Acidisarcina polymorpha: one gene and its partner. The protein of the gene in region 1 interacts with the protein of each later gene in a pairwise test. Links are inferred from orthologs where the notes say so. Each region holds a gene or a part of one and is shown on either strand. Other genes may lie near its edges.

Evidence for each region.
Region 2: the proteins of dnaX (region 1) and dnaE interact in binary tests that used the Escherichia coli proteins (3 or more experiments, as listed by UniProt). The link is inferred for Acidisarcina polymorpha from one-to-one orthologs.

What each region holds. Positions count from the first base shown.
Region 1 is NZ_CP030840.1:5,816,969-5,825,827, reverse strand. Bases 3,778-6,773 are described here. They hold dnaX (DNA polymerase III subunit gamma/tau), read left to right. Parts: upstream 3,778-4,294; coding sequence 4,295-6,253; downstream 6,254-6,773. Other genes in these bases: recR (recombination mediator RecR), read left to right, coding at 6,713-6,773; ACPOL_RS24775 (YbaB/EbfC family nucleoid-associated protein), read left to right, coding at 6,271-6,597; ACPOL_RS24785 (hypothetical protein), read right to left, coding at 3,778-4,116. Outside these bases: mazG (nucleoside triphosphate pyrophosphohydrolase), read right to left, coding at 1-770; ACPOL_RS33250 (prepilin peptidase), read left to right, coding at 747-1,661; ACPOL_RS24800 (tetratricopeptide repeat protein), read right to left, coding at 1,713-2,582; ACPOL_RS24795 (SET domain-containing protein), read left to right, coding at 2,581-3,057; ACPOL_RS24790 (hypothetical protein), read left to right, coding at 3,201-3,434; more of ACPOL_RS24785, read right to left, coding at 3,658-3,777; more of recR, read left to right, coding at 6,774-7,312; ACPOL_RS24765 (response regulator), read right to left, coding at 7,501-7,872; ACPOL_RS24760 (ABC transporter ATP-binding protein), read left to right, coding at 8,147-8,859. UniProt on the Escherichia coli protein: Part of the beta sliding clamp loading complex, which hydrolyzes ATP to load the beta clamp onto primed DNA to form the DNA replication pre-initiation complex.
Region 2 is NZ_CP030840.1:5,677,919-5,687,833, forward strand. What follows is about bases 3,145-7,196. They hold dnaE (DNA polymerase III subunit alpha), read left to right. Parts: upstream 3,145-3,471; coding sequence 3,472-6,996; downstream 6,997-7,196. Other genes in these bases: ACPOL_RS24220 (response regulator), read left to right, coding at 3,145-3,178; ACPOL_RS24230 (hypothetical protein), read right to left, coding at 7,009-7,196. Outside these bases: ACPOL_RS24205 (class I SAM-dependent methyltransferase), read left to right, coding at 12-680; ACPOL_RS24210 (response regulator), read left to right, coding at 858-1,097; ACPOL_RS33245 (response regulator), read left to right, coding at 1,094-1,306; ACPOL_RS24215 (sensor histidine kinase), read left to right, coding at 1,312-2,175; more of ACPOL_RS24220, read left to right, coding at 2,177-3,144; more of ACPOL_RS24230, read right to left, coding at 7,197-7,770; ACPOL_RS24235 (superoxide dismutase), read right to left, coding at 7,946-8,557; ACPOL_RS24240 (glucoamylase family protein), read left to right, coding at 8,914-9,915. UniProt on the Escherichia coli protein: DNA polymerase III is a complex, multichain enzyme responsible for most of the replicative synthesis in bacteria. This DNA polymerase also exhibits 3' to 5' exonuclease activity. The alpha chain is the DNA polymerase catalytic subunit.

The DNA of each region.
Region 1 (8,859 bases):
CCGCGCAAGGCAAGTTCGGGATCGACGCCAAGGTGGCGTGCCAGGTTCACTGTGGTAAAAAGTAGATCGCCGAGTTCATCCTCAATTCGATTTTGCTCCTCCGAACTGATCGCGTTTCTCTCTGGACCCGGAATAACTTCACGCAATTCTTCGATCTCTTCTTCCAATTTGGCGAAGACTCCATCGGTGTCCGGCCAGTCGAAGCCGCTCTTGGCCGCCTTCGATCCCAGCTTGGAAGCTTCCAACAGCGCGGGGAAGGATCGTGGAACCGCATCGAGAACCGATGCTTTGGCAGCGAAGTCCGGGACGCTTCCCTTTTCGGCAATCTTGATCTGCTCCCAGTTGCGCAACACCTGCTCCGCGCCGATCCCGCTCGTCTCTAAAGCCGCAGATGTATTTCCAGCAGCCGCAGAAGCCTGATCACCGAAGACATGCGGGTGCCGCCGCACCAGCTTCCGGTTCAATCCTTCGATTACGTCGGTGATGTTGAAATAGCCGGGCTCAGCGGCCATCTGCGCATAGAACAACACCTGCAGCAGCAAGTCGCCAAGTTCTTCCTGGAGGTTTTTCCAATCCTTGCGATCGATCGCGTCGATGACTTCGTAGGTCTCCTCGAGCGTGTACCTGCGAATGGATTCGAAGTCTTGCTCCCGGTCCCAAGGACAACCGTCGACCCCTCGCAACCGGGCCATGATCGCAACCGCATCGGCAAAGACTTGTCCGGCCGCAGCCGGAACATCTTCGCCTTGGTCCTCGGCGTCCAGTCCCATGTCTTTACTCTAAACGATAGCGGCGGAGAACAGCGTTCCTGGGCCACTCTCGATCTGGAAATTGTCGCCGCCTATACTCGCTACAGAGTGCCGGAACTCATCTCCATCTTTACTGTGCTTGCAGGCCTCATCTTTGGCAGTTTCTTGAATGTCTGCATCAGCCGCTTGCCCCAGCATGAATCGATCGTCAGGCCGCGTTCTCGGTGTCCGGTATGTCGCTCTCCTATATCCAGTTGGGACAATATTCCGATACTCAGCTGGATCCTGCTTCGAGGCCGTTGTCGCGCCTGCCGCAGCCACATTTCTCGCCGTTATCCACTGATCGAGGCAACAACTGCGGCGCTCTTCCTGCTTTCGATTCTGCAGTTTGGGATGAGTTTTCAAGGAGTAGCTGCTTGCGTCCTTTGCTGGCTCCTGCTCGGCTTGGCGGCGATGGACGCCGAGACCATGCTGCTGCCGGATGCGCTCACCGTGCCGGGGACCGCTTTAGGAGTGGCCTACTCTGGCTTCTATGCGGGAGAGCATTTCTTTGCGTGGCGGGCTGCGGGAGAGTCACTCCTGGCCGCAGCGGTAGCGGCGGCATTCATTATGCTGATCCGCTGGCTTTACTGGCTCGCCCGGAGGCGAGAGGGCATTGGGCTCGGCGATGCCAAGCTGCTGGCTATGATCGCCGCCTGGATGGGGCTCTGGCAAGCTGGGCTGGCACTATTTCTAGCTGTCGTAGCGGCGGCAGCTTACGGCCTCATCCTCATTGCTTTGCGTAGAAGACTGGCGACAGCATCGAAGCTCGCCCTTCGCATTCCGCTCGGAGCTTTCCTTGGAGCTGGCGGGATCTTTGCCCTCTTTGAAGGGATGGACGCTCTAAAGTGGTACTTTGACTTATACCGGTAGCCCCCTCAATCGAAGCGACTTAGTGCGAGCTACGTTAGAAAGCCTCTTGGGCTACGGCTTTTTCGAAGAGATTAGCTCTGCGAGCGCCTTTCGGGCGGTCTTGGCGTTGGGGCCATCGGGCACTGCTTCCAGGTAAATCTCATAGTTCTGCTCCGCTTCCTGAGGAAGGTTCATCTTCCTCGCCGCCTCGGCCAACCAGAAGACCGCCTCGGCATCTTCATGATTGAAGCTGGTCGCGTCTTTGAAGCGCGCATAAGCCCCCTTGAAGTCCCCCGTCTTCAAATAGAACTGACCCACGCGAACGTCCTCAGTTGCCCGTTTTTGGTCGTAAACGTCGGATGAGCCGTCGGGGGATTCGAGCTTGAGCTGCTTGCGCGCGGGATCGTCCAAGCCAAGTTTGTCGATGTTATCGCGGCTCGAACTCCCATTGGCCTCCGTGCCGCTCGTCGAGCCCGGTGCGGTGGGCGCGGGTGCGTCCGGCGTCGCCGCCGACTTCGCATCAGCTGCCGCTGCTGCGGCCGCCTGTTTCGAGACATCTTCGGGGAACGGGTTGTCTTCAGCTGTAGTGGCCTTCTTTTTGGGGGCTGGAGCCTCTGGCGGTGTTTTACTGTCTGGGTGTGTCTTGCTCTGGTCTTTATTGGCCGCGCTGGTATTTCCTGCATCGGACTGACTTGAAGCAGGCGGAGGTTGACTTGCGTTCTGCGCATGCGCGGGAATGAGCACCGCGACAACGCTGGCCATCAGCAGTCCGACAGCGAAGAAGACCCGGTTTTGCATACTCACCCCGGCAACCAGCAGTTCGCTCCAGTCTTTCGACCTGCGCCACTGCTCCCATTTTAGACGCATCAACGGAGGCTCACGGAGCTTCTCAACTTTCGCCTCCCTGCTGCCCAGCTTATTGCTATACTCTCGGAAATCCATGGGCTTGATTATTCGTTCTTCCAGCATTCACGCCGCCGGTTGCTACACCACAAAGCGGATCGCCAACGGCTCCCGAATCGTCGAGTACACCGGTCAGCGCATCACCAAAGACGTAGCCGACGAACGATACAAAGACTCAATCGTCACCTACCTTTTCGGTCTAGGCGACGGCACTTACGTGATCGATGGGCATGGGGTCGCGATGTTCATCAATCACTCCTGCGATGCGAACTGTGAGACCGATGAAACTGACGGGCGCGTCTGGATCAAGGCCATCCGCGACATCGCCGCCGGCGAGGAACTGCTTTACGACTACAATCTCTACGATGGCGACGAAGATCCCGCCACGTGCAATTGCGGTGCGGCGAAATGCCGAGGATCGATGTACTCGGTCGAAGAGTTGAAGCGTCGAAAGAAGGCTGCCGTCGGGAAAGGCTCGCATAACGGTGCCGTAAGGAACGCGCGATCGAAGTAGGTTCGATTCTCAGAGTTATAGCCTACCAGTGGTCGCACGTTCGTGAAGAAACCTGACTGCCTGGTAAGAGACCCCTCTTTTACCGCTGTACATCGTTTATTCACAATCCACCGCTACACTCGACGCCTGAGGATAGAGCAAGCATGCCCAGTGAAATCGAAGAACTCGATCGCCTGCAAGAGAGTTACAAAGCGGCTGTAGATGTGTGGGTAGCTGCAATCCGGTATGAAGAGGCGCTCGCGTCGGTCAATCACACCGTCGCCGAGATTGACCAATGGGAACACGCCGCAGCCCGAGAGGACGTGGCGAGAAAGAAAGTCAAGGCAGCGAAGCTCGCCTATGAGTCGGCGCTTCGTGAGAAGTTTTTCAATTTCTAGCCGGGCTTTTGGATGTCACTCGCGCCTGCCGCATTCGCCATCAACAAGCGATATGTGACATCCATTTTGCCTGTCTTTCTACGCTGTTAGGGCAGAAGTACTGTGTTGGTGTGATGTGCGGAAGTTGGCTCGTCAGGCTTTGCCACAAGGACTAGCCTGACGAGTAGATTGCTTCGCATTCGGCAACTGTACGTTTGCTCTTCGTGATGCTTTGCCTACATGCTCAAGAGGGAGAATTGGCCGGCGCCGCGCCGTTCTCGCCACCCTGCTTATGCTCCTGCCAGCGCTGCTGCTGCTTGGCTTGCATCTGCTCAAACTTCTGCTTCTGCGTATCGTTCAGCACCGCTTCGATCTTCGTGTTGCTGTCGTCGCGCAGGCTCTTCATCTTTGCCATCTTGTCGGATTTGCTCATGGACTGGTCCTGGCGCAGGGCCTCCATTTGCTGTTGCCTGTCGGCAAGGATCGGTTTGATCTGATTTTCCTGGTCGGCGGAGAGCTTGAGCCTCTTGGCCAGGTGATCGGCCTGTTGATCGGGGCTCATCGACTGATGGTAATGCATGGGTTGAGCGCTCTGCGCTGGGGCTGATTGCTGCTGGGCCGCGGTATCCGTTTGCGCGAAAGCTGCGCTGCCCGCAACTGCGAGGACACCACTTAGTGCAAGACTACAAAGGCTTTTTCGCATTTCCGTTTCCTCCAACTACATCTTTAAGAACACCACCTCAACGCAGAAGGTTGCGGCCTTAATTGCCGTGAACGGTAGCTTGAGTTTTCCGCAGGAAGCTCCTCGCTGAGACAAAGGCATCTTGCTGCAAGCGATACAATCGATCCAGGCGCTTCACCGATAACCCGAACTGAATCCCATGGCATACCTCGTACTCGCCCGTAAATATCGTCCCCAATTTTTTTCCGATGTCGCCGGGCAGGACCATGTCACGCGCACTCTGATGAATGCGCTCTCTCAGGGCAGAATCGCCCACGGCTACATCTTTAGCGGCCACCGCGGCATTGGCAAGACAACTATCGCGCGAATCCTGGCCATGGCCCTGAACTGCCGCAATGCCATCGGCTCCGCACAGCGTCCGACCGCGGAGCCTTGTGGTGTCTGCGAATCTTGCACCGAGATCCGCGCCGGGAATGCGGTTGACGTGATTGAGATCGATGCCGCCACGAACCGCGGCATTGACGAGATTCGCGAACTTCGTGACGCTGCCCGCTATCGTCCGGCTCGCGACCGTTACAAGATTTACATCCTCGACGAGGCGCACCAGATTACGGACGCTGCCTTCAACGCCCTCCTCAAGACGCTCGAAGAGCCGCCCGACCACGTCGTCTTCATGATGGCGACAACCCAGCCAGAAGATATTCCGCAGACTATCCGTTCGCGGTGTCAACATTTCAGCTTCCACGCGGTCAAGTTCGACGACATTCTCGAGCAACTGCGCACCATCGCCGCCCAGGAAAACGTTACGGCTACTCCGGCGGCTCTGGCTCTGCTCGCGGAGGCCGGTGACGGATCGATGCGCGATGCGCTCTCAATCATGGACCAGGCGATCGCCAGTGCTCCGGTCACCGGGGACCAGCCCCATTTGGATGCGCCGCAGATTCTTGAGTTAATGGGCAGCGTTCCCAATACTGTCTTCGAGCGGCTCATGGAGGCGATCAGCGAAAACCAGAGCGCCACCGTGATCGAGGAGATAAACCGTCTGCTCAATGCGGGAAACAGTCCGGCACAGCTCGCCCGGCAGTTCGTTCGCTATCTGCGCAATTGCCTGATGGCCCGGCTGGGCGGGGAGTCCAGCGAGCTCCTGCAGATTTCTCCAGATGAGCGGGCACGCGCCGCTCGTTCGGCAATGCTGTTCTCTGAAGAAGACCTGACTCGCTTTCTGGACGTGATGTTGCGCACCTTTGATCAGCTGAACTACCGGCAGGAGCAGCGCTTTCATCTAGAACTTGGCCTTTTGAAATTGGTCCACTTGCAGCGCTTGCTGCCCGTGGAGCAGTTTCTCAGTCAATTGCCAGTTCCCGGAAAAACGCCCGGTGGTGGCGGCCTGCCTGGCGGCGGTCCAGTCAGGACGCTTCGCAGCACTAGTCCGGCGCCGCCATCACAAGCCCCAACCGCCAGTCCAAGTTCCCAGCAACCGGGGGCGAAAGCGAATTCCCTTCCAGCCGTGCCGTTCTCGCCCTTTGGCGCCGAGACTGACCGGAAGATGGAAGACCAAGCTGCCAAGTCTGAAAGCAGCCCGCCACCAGTCCCAGCGGCAATGTCCGTTCCTCGTGCCCCAACCCCGCTGGAGGTAACATCTTCAGCCGTCGAAATGCCAGACGCAGTCGCTCTTGCCGGTCCAGTGTCAACCGAATCGGAGCCAGAGAACAGGGTGGTGCAGGTCGAGCGAACCCTACCTACGTTCGATCTGGATACACTGCGCGATGCAGTGAGCAATGCGCTTGAAGCCGCCGGTCACCATACCGCCGCAGCGTTGCTCTCGAACGGCAACTGGCTTGAGGCAGATGGCAATGTAAGGGTCGAAGTCCGAATCAAGCAGACGATGCTCGGCCTGACCATGAATGCCGAAGCCGAGAAGATCGTCAAAACGGCGGCGCGGGAGACCGGATTCACCCGGCCGATTTCTATTATTTCGGCTGCCAATGGAGACGCAACCCCGGCCAACGGTAGTCCGCGCACCGCAGCAAAGCGCCCCGCCGCTGCAGGCAGTGTGCAGTCCGAAGCGTTGGCCCATCCACTGGTGAAGCAGGCTCTCGAATTATTTAACGGCGAAGTGCGCAGTGTCCTGGACCTGCGCGAGAAACGGAATGGGTGATAAGAGTGGAGATACCGATGAATCCTTTAAAGATGCAGGAAATGCTCGGCCAGGCACGAGCCATGCAGGAGCAGCTACAACAGAAGATGAGTGAAACCGTGGTCGAAGCCAACTCCGGCGGCGGCGCAGTCTGCGTCCGCATGAATGGCCAAAAGCAACTTCAAAAGCTCACCATCGATCCGTCGGCGGTTCTGGGACTAAGCGGCAGCGCTGCAGATGTCGAGATGCTTGAAGACCTTATCATCGCTGCGATCAATGACGCAGGCCGCCGCGTGGATGACGCCATGAAGACGGGTCTCTCGTCGATGCTAGGCGGCCTCAATCTGCCTCCGGGATTGATTTAATCATTGATCTAGAAACTCTAGGATTGATCTAGAAAGATCAAGGATCGACCTAGAGTCTGTTAGCAAACCCTTCTCCAAAGAGACGACTCACCAACTTTGCATTCAAAGGAACCATTTGTCTCGATTTGCCGAACCGATGTCGCAACTGATCGAAGAATTGCGCAAGCTTCCTGGAATCGGCGCCAAAAGCGCCCAGCGGCTGGCTTTCCATATCCTGCGCTCGCCTGCTTCTGACGCGGAAGCGCTGGCCATGGCGGTGCGCGAGTTGAAGGCCAAGCTCAGACTTTGCTCAGTGTGCAACAACATCACCGACGTGGATCCATGCGTCTATTGCTCCAGCCCCACCCGCAACCAGCATCTAGTGTGCGTGGTCGAGGAGCCTACCAACATCGGCAGCATTGAAAAGACCCGGAGCTACAACGGCGTCTACCACGTTCTGCACGGCACACTGTCTCCTCTGCATGGCGTCGGTCCTGAACATTTGAGAACCGGGAACCTCCTGGCGCGGGTTGAGCGTGGCGAAATCGAAGAAGTCATCCTCGCCACCAATCCGACCGTCGAGGGAGAAGCCACCGCCGGTTACCTCGCCGAACTGCTTCATGCCACGCCCGTGAAAGTCACCCGCATCGCGACGGGCGTTCCCGCAGGGAGCGATATTGAATATGCAGACGAGGTCACCATCTCTCGCGCTATCGAAGGTCGCCGTGAGATCTAAGCCTGGAGATGGAATCGGCCATTTCCTTGGCTGAAGAGGTCGTGTCCCAGGCGTGCATGACCTCAGGCTGCTTGACGAATCAGAGGGAACAAGAGTCGGGGGTGCCGCGAATTACTTCTTTCGGCTTCTTCCTGGAGGAAAAAGCCTGCCAGCGAGGCACTCCGCTTCCGAGTGCCTGTGATTCTGCTCTAACCCTTGAGTTTGGCGAGCAGATCTTGCGGATGGACGGGCTTTGCCAAAATCTCAAACTCGTGTCCCTGGCTCCTGGCCTTGTCGAGCAGGTCCGCGGTTGCAGCCTGACCGGAAAACAGCAAAATCTTACAGGACGGGAGAATCTTGCGAATCGTAATCGCCGCGTCGATGCCATTCAGATCGGGCATGATGACATCGCTGATCAGCATTTCAGGTTGCAGAGTGCCGGCTAGTTCGACCGCTCTTTCTCCGGAGTAAACGGCCGTGGCGTCGAACCCGGCCTGGTTCAAGATGATTACAAGGGTATCGGCAATCACTCGTTCATCGTCGGCGACGAGTACTTTTGGCTTAGCTACAGTCTCTGGCATTCGTTCCTTTTCTTCTCTTTGGCTTGTCTTTACTGGGTAAAACGACGCTTTCCGGGCTTACGCCCCAAAGCAAAAATGCGGGGAATCAAGAAAGCACAAGGTCTGGATTCGAAATCTCCTTCTCAGATGATACGCTTCCCTCAAGGGATGCTTTTCCATCTTGAACGCCGTCCCTCAGCCAGCGCCATTTGGACTTGCGCTCTGGCCCCAGGATCGGCCGAATCCCGGTGATTCCACGATACTTCAGTTTACTTTGTCAGTGAGATAAATGCCGATGGTTGAAGCCAAGATTCAGACCGATACGGAGACGATTATCCGTGCTCAGCAGGTCGAGAAGTTCTACTCGCAGCCGAGCGAAAACCGGATCCAGGTGATCGCTCCGACCGATCTCTCGATTGTACCGGGCGAAATTGTGGCGCTCCTCGGCCCCTCCGGCTCTGGCAAATCCACTCTGCTGCGCATGCTGTCCGGCCTCTCGACTCCATCGGCCGGCCAGGTGCTCTGGCATGGCAAACCAATTGGCTCGGTCCAGATCAACGTCTCGATTGTCTTTCAGAGTTTCGCCTTGTTCCCGTGGCTCACCGTTCTTGAAAACGTCGAAGCGCCCCTCAAGGCGCGTGGCATGGAACCAGACGAGCGCCGTGAACGAAGTATGCGCATCCTCGACACTGTCGGTCTGGACGGTTTTCAAGCCGCTTATCCCAAGGAGCTTTCCGGCGGCATGCGCCAACGCGTCGGCTTCGCCCGGGCGCTGGTCGTTGAGCCCGAAGTGCTTTTCATGGACGAACCGTTCTCGGCGCTAGACGTATTGACCGCAGAGAACCTCCGCTCCGAACTGCTCGAATTGTGGGAGAAGAAGACCATACCCACGAAGTCCATCTTCATCGTCACCCACAACATTGAAGAAGCCGTACTCTTAGCAGACCGGATTATTGTCCTGGGCCGCAATCCCGGCCATATTCGCACCGATTTCAAGGTCACGCTGCT
Region 2 (9,915 bases), 140 kb from region 1 along the record:
ATCCTATAGGCATGGATTCCAAGGCTTTTCTCCGAATGCTGGCAGTGTTCGCCCTCCTCTTCTGTCTGGTTCCATTGCCTTGCTCATTCGGGCAAAGTCCTCAACAGCAGCGCCCCACCAGCACACCGTATAGCGGAGACCTGTCTATTTTTGAGGCACCCGGCCGCGATGAGCGGCTGCAGATTCAGCGGGTGATGGACTTGCTTGGGATCAGACATGGATCGACAGTGGCCGACCTGGGCGCAGGTTCGGGATGGTTCACGGTGCGGGCCGCGGCGCGGGTAGGGCGCAGCGGAACGGTCTACGCTGAGGACATCAACCCGGCGGCGATCCAGTACATCGACCAGCGGCTCCAGAAAGAGAAGATCAACAACGTGCGGACGGTTCTGGGAACTCCGGATGATCCTAAGCTGCCCACGAATTCGATCGACGCGCTGTTGATGCTGAAGGTGTATCACGAGATCGCCCATCCAGAGGTCCTGCTCGCGCGTTTGACGCCGTCGCTAAAGCCGGGCGCAAAGATCGGAATCATCGACCGGAATGGCAGTGGCACTGACCACGGGCTGAACAGCGATGTGGTCAAGCGGGAGATGGCCTCGGCCGGTTTTGAGCTGGTGGCCTCATACGATTTCACCAAGGCCGATGGACAGGACTATTTCCTGATTTTTCAACGAAGGTGATTGCGGGCTGCAGGATCAAGCCGGTGCATCACGGAGGAAGAACAACTCCGAAAGTCGCTCGACGAGGCGAATTGCTTTGAGGAAGGAGAACGATTCATTCCCCTGCAAAATCTGCCGATGTGGATTATGAGGAATTTCTAAGCTCCTGGTCGCCGAAGGTGACCGAGCGGAGGCCACATGAGCGGGGCAAGCATACTTCTGGTTGAAGACGACTTAAATGTTTTCCATAGCATTCAGCGCAAGTTGAAGGCCCACCACTATGAAACGTTCTATGCGCCGGACGCGGTAGCCAGTATTGCGCAAGCGCGGCTGCATCGACCGAGCATCATCCTGCTGGATCTGGGATTGCCAGCTGGAGACGGTTTTGTGGTGATGGAGCGTTTGAAGCAGATTCCGATCTATCGGATATTCCGGTGATTGTCCTGTCCGGGCGGGATCGGGGCGCCAACGAGTTGAGAGCTATGCGCGCTGGAGCCGCGGCCTTTCTGCAGAAGCCGGTCAATGGCGACGTGCTGCTCCAGACCATCGGCAGTTGTCTTGCCAGGCCAGAGGCCCGAGTCGTTCAGAACACTTACAGCGTAAGCGCTCAACCCAGCAAGGCGGAGACTTTCGCCTTCGGCAAGTAGGCGCGATGGCAAACAGCGGGCTAGCGGAAGAGCAGTTGCGGCAGAGCCACAAGATGGAGGCCATTGGGCAACTGGCAGCCGGAATTGCGCACGAGATCAACACGCCGATTCAATACGTCAGCGACAATAGCGTTTTTTTGCGCGAGTCCTGGACGGTGATCAACCGGATTGTTTCGGTTGCTGCGAAGGTGCAGGATGAGTGGCGGCGAGGTGCTCTCTCGACAAGCACGAGAGACGAATTGGACAGCTGTTTTCGGGCGGCGGATATTGACTATCTCGCCAACGAAATTCCGCGGGCGATCGATGAAACCTTTGAAGGGGCGCGGCAGGTAGCGAAGATCGTCCGCGCGATGAATGAATTTGCCCATCCTGCGAGCGAGAACAAATGTGCTTGCGATCTCAACCAGGCGATCGAGAATACGATCGCATTTTCGCGCAATGTCTGGAAATATGTGGCCCGGGTAGAGACCTCGTTGGACCGGGAAGCGCCTCTGGTCCTGTGCCGCCTGGATGAGATCAACCAGGTGCTGTTGAACCTCATCGTCAATGCCGCGCATGCAGTCGGCTCGTCGAATGAAAACGGTCTGCAGGGACTAGGTACGATCCGCGTTAGAACGACCTTCGCCGATGGGTGGATCACGATCAGCGTAAGCGATGACGGAGGCGGTGTTCCCGAAGACGTGCGATCGAGGATATTCGAGCCCTTCTTCACCACCAAACCGCTCGGGTCGGGGACGGGCCAGGGATTAGCGATGGCCCGGGTCATCGTCGAGGAGCAGCATGGCGGGCGGATCTGGCTCGAGAGCACGGCGGGTACAGGCACGACCTTCTATGTCAGCTTGCCGGTGGATCCGGAGATTCCGGCCTGACATGATGAAGAAACTGCTGCTGGTCGATGATGAGCCTCTGGTGCTGACCGGACTGCAGCGCAGCTTGCATTCCATGCTCAACGAATGGACGATGGTGTTAGCCGGAAGCGGGGATGAAGCTTTGGCTGCCATGGAAAAGGGGTCCTTCGATGTCATTGTGACCGACATGCGCATGCCACGTATGGACGGCGCAGTGCTGCTCAAAGAGGTGCGCCGGCGTTCGCCGCAGACGGTACGGATTGCGCTGTCTGGGCAATGCGACCGCGGCACAATCATGAGCGCGATCGATTCGACCCATCAGTACCTCTCGAAGCCATGCGACGTCCGGCAGTTGAAAGATACCATTCAACATGCACTTGAGCTGAGGAGGCAACTGGAGAGCTCAAGCCTTACGAAAGTAGTCAGTCAGTTGAAGAATATCCCCAGTCTTCCGTCTTCCTACCAGGCCATGCTTGAGGAAGTGGCGCGAAACGAACCAAGGCTTGGCAGACTGGCAGCGCTCGTTTCGGCCGACATGGGCATGACAGCCAAGTGCCTGCAACTCGTCAACTCGGCGTTTTTCGGGCTACGCTCCCAGGTATCGAACCCCTTGCAGGCATTAAGTTTATTGGGGCTGGATCGGCTAAAATCCCTGATCTTTTCAAGTCACATCTTTTCCGAGTTCAAGACGGACCTCTTCGACAAACAAGAGATGGCATGGCTGTGGGAGCACAGTTTCGCGGTGAGTGTAGGGGCGCATAACATCGCAGAGATGCTGCATCAGCCTCCGACCGGGATCGACAATGCGGGAACGGCCGGCCTGCTGCACGCAACCGGAAAACTGGTGCTGGCCTCGTGCATGGGCAAGGAATACAAGATGGCGCTCGAGATGGCGGCCGGAACCGGGATCAGCCTGGCGGAGGCGGAACGCGAGGTGATCGGCTGCGGCCATGCCCAGGTGGGAGCCTCGCTGCTGGGCATCTGGGGGCTAGGACGCCATCGTCGAAGCGGTCGCGTGGCATGAGATTCCGAGCACGGCGTCCAGCGGCGCCACACCATCGCTCACCGCCGTCCATGTGGCGTGCGCTCAGCATGGAAGGCTCTGTCCGTCGAGGCTCTCCGGAGGGCATTCGATCGACCACGAATATTTGCAAGCTGCGGGTTTAGCGGGTCAGGAACAGCGTCTGCTCGAGGCGTGCGGCTCTTCGTTGCGGTCCTCGCTCAGCAATTGAGGACGCTTTTTCCTCAACTTCCTCCGACGTGTGAGGCGAAGCGAAGAAGGCCAGGTCGTCCGCGCTCTAAAATTGAAGTAGAGCTATGGCTGAATTTACCCACCTTCATCTTCATACGGACTATTCACTCCTGGATGGCGCCTGCGACGTCGAGAAACTGGTCAACCATGTCGCCGATATCGGGCAGCAGGCGGTTGCCATCACCGACCACGGCAACATCTACGGAGCGGTGCATTTCTTTGAGGCGGCGAAGAAGCGCGGCGTTAAGCCGATTCTTGGCTGCGAGCTCTACATCTGCCAGAAGGAAGACCATCGCGCCGACCCTCAAGGCGATGATTACAACCACCTCCTAGTGCTGGCCGAGAATGAGGAGGGCTATCGCAACCTGGTTCGAATCACCTCGGAGGCGTCGCTGCATGGTTTCTACCGGAAGCCGCGCATTAGCAAGAAGTACCTTGCGGAACATGCGAGCGGTCTGGTGGGCTTTTCGGGCTGCCTGGCGGGTGAGCTCTGCCAGGAATTGATCGCCGGCAAATACGAAGAAGCGCGGCATACGGCGAGTGAATACCAGGACATCTTCGGCAAAGGGAACTTTTTTCTAGAGATCCAGGACCAGGGTCTGGAACTCGAAAAGAAAATACACGCCGATCTTTTCAAGCTGGAGAGCGAACTCAATATTCCGCTAGTCGCGACCAATGACAGCCATTATCTCTGTGAAGACGATCATCACGCCCATGAAGTGCTGCTGTGCGTACAAACCGCGGGCTCGATCCATGACCCCAAGCGGTTCAAGTTCGACTCCGACCAGTTCTTTGTGAAGTCGGCGGCGCAGATGGAGAAGCTCTTCTCCCATGCGCCGCAGGTGGTCAATCGGACGATGCAATTCGCTGAGCGGTGTTCGCTCAAGATCAATAAGGTGGATAATCCATTTCCAGAGTTTGCGGTTCCCGCCGGACATACGATCGACAGCTATTTTGAGGAGGTGTGCCGGCAGGGTTTCCGCAAGCGGCTGGATACGGCGGTTCGCCATCTGCAGGACCGCGGATTGTTGCGCTTTCCGATCTCCGATTACGAGGCGCGTTTAGAGCGGGAGATCGATTGCATTAAGGCGATGAAGTTCGCCGGATATTTCCTGATTGTCTGGGACTTCATCAAGTACGCGCGCGACCACGATATTCCGGTGGGTCCGGGGCGTGGTTCGGCGGCAGGTTCGCTGGTCTCGTATGTGATGGAAATCACGAATATCGATCCACTGCAGAACATTCTGCTCTTCGAGCGGTTTCTGAATCCGGAGCGGGTATCGATGCCGGATATCGATATCGATTTCGACATGAACCGGCGCGGCGAAGTGATCGAATATGTGACCCGCAAATACGGCCGCGAGCAGGTAGCGCAGATCATCACCTTCAACACCATGGCGGCGAAGGCGGCGATCAAGGACGTCGGACGAGCGCTCGACCTTCCTTATGGGGATGTCGACCGGATCGCGAAGATGGTTCCGGCGACCATCGGGGTGACGATCGAGCAGGCGTTGAAGGATTCTCCCTCTCTGCAGGAGGCCTATGACAAGGACCCACAGACCCGCGAGCTGATCGACACGGCGAGGAAGCTCGAGGGGCTGGTGCGCGGAGCAGGCGTGCATGCGGCAGGAGTGGTCATCGCGCCGCGGCCGCTCACCGATCTCGTCCCGGTGACCCGGAGCAAGAACGACGAAATCGTGACTTCCTACGATATGAAGGCCATCGAGAAGCTGGGCCTTCTCAAGATGGACTTCCTCGGACTGACGACCCTGACCGTCATCGACGACTGCCTCAAGCTGATCAAGAGTAATCAGGAAGTGGAGCTGGATCTGGAGACGATCCCGCTCGATGACCAGCATACGTATGAGCAGGTCTTTCACCGGGCGTTGACTTCGGGGATCTTTCAGTTTGAGTCCGGCGGCATGCGCGACGTTCTGCGGCGGTACAAACCGACTTCGGTCGAAGACCTGACCGCCTTGAATGCGCTCTATCGTCCGGGTCCGATCCAGGGCGGCATGATCGATGACTTTATCGAGCGCAAGTGGGGGCGGCGGAAGGTGGAATATCTGCTGCCCGACCTGGAAGTGCTGTTGAAGGAGACGCTGGGCGTCATCGTCTACCAGGAACAGGTGATGCAGATCGCCAATGTGCTTGCCGGTTATTCGTTAGGAGACGCCGATCTTCTCCGCCGGGCGATGGGCAAAAAGAACGCCGAGGAGATGGCGAAGCAGCGCGAACGGTTTGTCTCGGGCGCGGCGGCCAAGAAATATCCGAAGGACACGATCACCCGCATCTTCGACTTGATGGAGCAGTTTGCCGGATACGGCTTCAACAAGTCGCACTCTGCCGCGTATGCGCTGCTGGCCTACCAGACTGCCTACTTGAAGACCTACTATCCGATTGAGTTCATGTCGGCGTTGCTGACGTCGGAAATTTCGAAGCCGGAAAACGTCGTCAAGTACATCAAGGAATGCCGCGAGATGGGGATTTCGGTCGAGCCTCCGGATGTGCTGTTTAGCGGCGCGAATTTTACCCCTCATGGCAAGGCAATTCGTTTTGGATTGACGGCGATCAAAAATGTCGGCCGAAATGCGATCGACTCGATCCTTGCTGCGCGTGCGGCCTTGGAGGCGGAAGAGAAGAGCTTTGCTTCGTACTGGGAGTTTTGCGAGAAGGTTGATCTGCGGCTCATGAACAAGCGTGTTCTGGAGTCGTTGATCAAGGCCGGGGCGCTCGATTCGTTTGGGAGGCGTTCGCAGTTGATCGCCGCGGCCGATAAGGCAATGGAACAAGCGCAGAAGGCGCAGCGGGATTCGGCTGCTGGACAGCATGGACTGTTTGGACTGTTTGACGATGGGCCGGTGACTTCCCGGGCGGCGAACGATCTGCCCAAGGTTCCGGACTGGGACGAAAACCAGCGGTTGCAGAGCGAAAAGGAAGTGTTGGGGTTCTTTGTTTCGGGGCACCCGCTGGACAAGTACGCGGAAAAGCTGCGCAACCTGCCTGGGGTGGTCGATACGGCGACGGCGCTTGAGATGAAGCCGGCTCCGGTGACCTTTCGGCGCGGTCAGCCGGCCTCGACAGAGAATGACATCGCTATCGCCGGAGTGATCGTCGGCTTGAAGGTAGCCAAGTCGAAGCGGTCTGGCGAACTCTACGCGCAGGCATCTTTAGAGGACACGGTAGGCAAGATCGATCTGATCTGCTTCCCCAAGGACTATGAGAGGCTGGCGGCAAATCTCAAGATCGAGGTGCCGGTGCTGGTGCGGGGTCAAATACGCGCCGAAGAGGAAGCTGCGCCGAAGCTCTGCGTCTCTTCGATTCAGGCGCTCGAAGATGTGAAGCTGCGCCTACCGCAGAATGTGAAGATTCGGGTCGCGCTGGATCGGGCGAGTGCTGCGACCCTTGCCGAACTGAAGGCAATGATCGGCGAGTCGCCAGGGCCCGGACGGGTGATGTTCAGCATGGAACAGGCAGGCGAATACGTCGTCGTCATGGAGCCGTCCGGAGTGACCGTAGGAGCGGACCGCGCTTTCTTTGATCGTGCCGAGATCCTGTTGGGGCGAGGGATGGTGGTTGCGGTCGATTGAGCTAAATCGAGATCACTGCTGTTGGGTGGCAGGGGCCTGATTTGGAGGCGGAGGCGGCGGCTGCTGCAGCTGGAAGTTCTCGCGAACGATGGCGAACGTCTGGCTGGGAACATCGACTTCGAGGATGAGGTTCCGCGGTGAAAAATAGAGTTCGCTGACGACCGATCCGATGGTCAAAGACGTGTGATGGACGGAGATCGCCTTGCCCGCAAGCGTACCTTGAACATCGGCCTGGGGTGAGAGAGTGGCAGTGCTTAGAATGCCAGTTTGCTTAGGGATCAGCGCTGAGACTGGAGTGTCGGGATACATAGCGACCAGGCGCAAAAGGATGTCATAGCTCGACATATCGAAGTCCGGAAAAAAGACAGTCTGGGCCGGGCTGCTGATGGAGTTTCGGTAGCTTCGACCGTCGGCGGAAATGTCGATCGCAAAGTTCGAGCCCGCGGGACGGACGGCGAAGGTCACTGCCGATCCATTCACAATGCCATTGAGGTTTTCCTGCAAGATCGCCAGGTTGCTGTTGAGGCTGCCGCTGTTCGAAAAACTAAACTTGGTATTTTGCAGAGTAACGCTTCCGTGGCTGACGATGGTGTAAGCGGAAGGGGTTGCAATCTGACCTTGTTTCACTGGCTCAATGGCGAAGTCGCTGCGGCCGACAGGATGATTTCCCTGGTTAATCGAAAAGTGTGCGGAATCCCTGAAGGTGCTCGTCTGAGCTTGCAGCAGTGGGGCGAAAAAGCTAAGCAGGAGGGCCAGAATAAGATGTCGCTTCATGAATCGTTCCTGCTCAATTAGACGCGAATCGCCGGTAAAAGGCTTGGTGGCCGTTTTTCGAACCATTGACGGCGAACGAAGGGGAAGGCAAACGAAGGGAAGTCCGCCAGGACAATAAGAAAGCCTAGGCCTGAAACTCAGGCCTGGGCTTTGCGGTTGCGATTCGTGCGGGGCACTACTTGGTTGTGGCCTGTTCGAAGCGCTTGTTGATTTCGTCCCAGTTCACGGTGTTCCACCAGGCGGCAAGATATTCGGGGCGACGATTGTTGTATTTCAGATAATAAGCATGCTCCCAGACATCGTTGCCCAGGATGGGATAGAGGCCTTGGGAGAGCGGATTGTCCTGATTGGGGGTGGTGACGATTTTCAGCTTGCCGTCGTAAACCAGCCAGCCCCAGCCGGAGCCGAACTGTTTTGCGGTGGTTTCGTTGAACTGCTTCTTGAAGTCTTCAAACGAACCAAAGTCCTTCTTGATCTGGTCGGCAATCTTGCCGGTAGGCTCTCCGCCCCCGCCTGGCTTCATGATCGTCCAGAACATGGTGTGATTGACATGGCCGCCGCCGTTGTTGCGAACGACGGTGCGTACATCTTCGGGAACGCTGTTGAGGTTTTTGAGCAGATCTTCGGGCGTGTGCTTGGCGAGGTCGGGATGCTTTTCTATGGCCCCGTTCAGGTTGGTGACGTAAGTGGCGTGATGCTTGTCGTGGTGAAGCTTCATCGTGGCTTCGTCAATATGCGGTTCGAGGGCGGCGTAGTCGTAGGGCAGGGGTGCAAGTTCGTAAGCCAAAATGTTCCTCCTTGGGTGAGCTGCCGGTAAGGGCAGCGTTAAGAACGTGAGTGTGTCCCGGCGGTTCGCGGGATCTTCTCGCACTACTCGCTATCGATAGTAATGGATGCGCGAGAGGGTTGTTGAGTTCCGTTCCGTTTTGGAGCTTGGAGAGGGTGGAAAGGAATCCTTTCGGGCGGCGGGAGCGTCTTTCACGAGTAGTCTCATTCATTCAGAGGGCAACCAACCAGGCCGGCAAGGACGGGCCAGAGGTATCGCATTTTGACAAACCAGGTTCTTGGAGTTTTCTGCTTTTGGCGCGTTCGCGAATAACCCGAAGAGAATTGTTGCGGTCAGCGGGCGCTTCCGGCGTAGCCATGGGTTCTTCCGCGTTGCTGGCTTCCGGCTTGCTTGCTCAGAATCAATCCCAGGCGCCCCCGGTCAAGCCTGGTCAGGAGCCGAGGACGGAAAGCCAGGCTGCGGCCAATTATCCTCATCCGCCGGGCGTGTTCATCAACCGGCCGCTCACCCAGATTTCGAAGGACGCGGATGCGTTGCTGGATGACATGGAGGGCCGGGGCTGCGATTTCTTCTATGAACAGGCGAGTCCAAAGACCGGCCTGGTCCGCGACCGCGCCCCGGCGGTCGGGAGGTCGCTGAGCCGGGTAGCCAGTATTGCGGCGACCGGCTTTGGACTCAGCGCGCTATGTATTGCGGCGAAGCGAAATTACCTTCGTCCGATGGATTGTGAGCAGCGGGTCGAGAGGACCTTGGCCTTCCTGCTGGAAGACTGTCCCCACGAGCATGGCTTTCTTTATCACTTCATCGACATCGAGAGCGGGCAACGGATGTTCAATAGCGAGTTGTCCTCAATCGATACGGCGCTGCTGCTCTGTGGCGTACTGTTGTGCCGGCAGTACTTCTCGGGAAACTCGAGGATCCAGGCTCTGGCGACGACTTTTTACCGGCGGATCGACTGGGAGTGGATGTTGAATGGCGGCGGCACGCTTTCGATGGGCTGGCTCCCGGAGCAAGGGTTCCTGCAACACCGGTGGGACATCTATGCCGAGCTGATGACGATGTACCTGATGGCAATCGGCTCGCCCACCCACCCGATCGATCCGAAGACCTGGGATGCCCTGCAGCGGCCTTTGGTCGACTTCGGAGGCATTGAATACATCAGCGGCGTGGCGCCACTGTTTATTCATCAGTACGCCCATGCATGGTGCGATTATCGCGACCAGCGGGACCGGCATACCAACTACTTTTCGAACTCGATCGCCGCTACCCGGGCGCACCAGTTGTTCTGCATCGCGTTGAAGAGCTATCCGTGGATGGATCAGGACATGTGGGGCATCACGGCGTCGGATTCCCGGGAA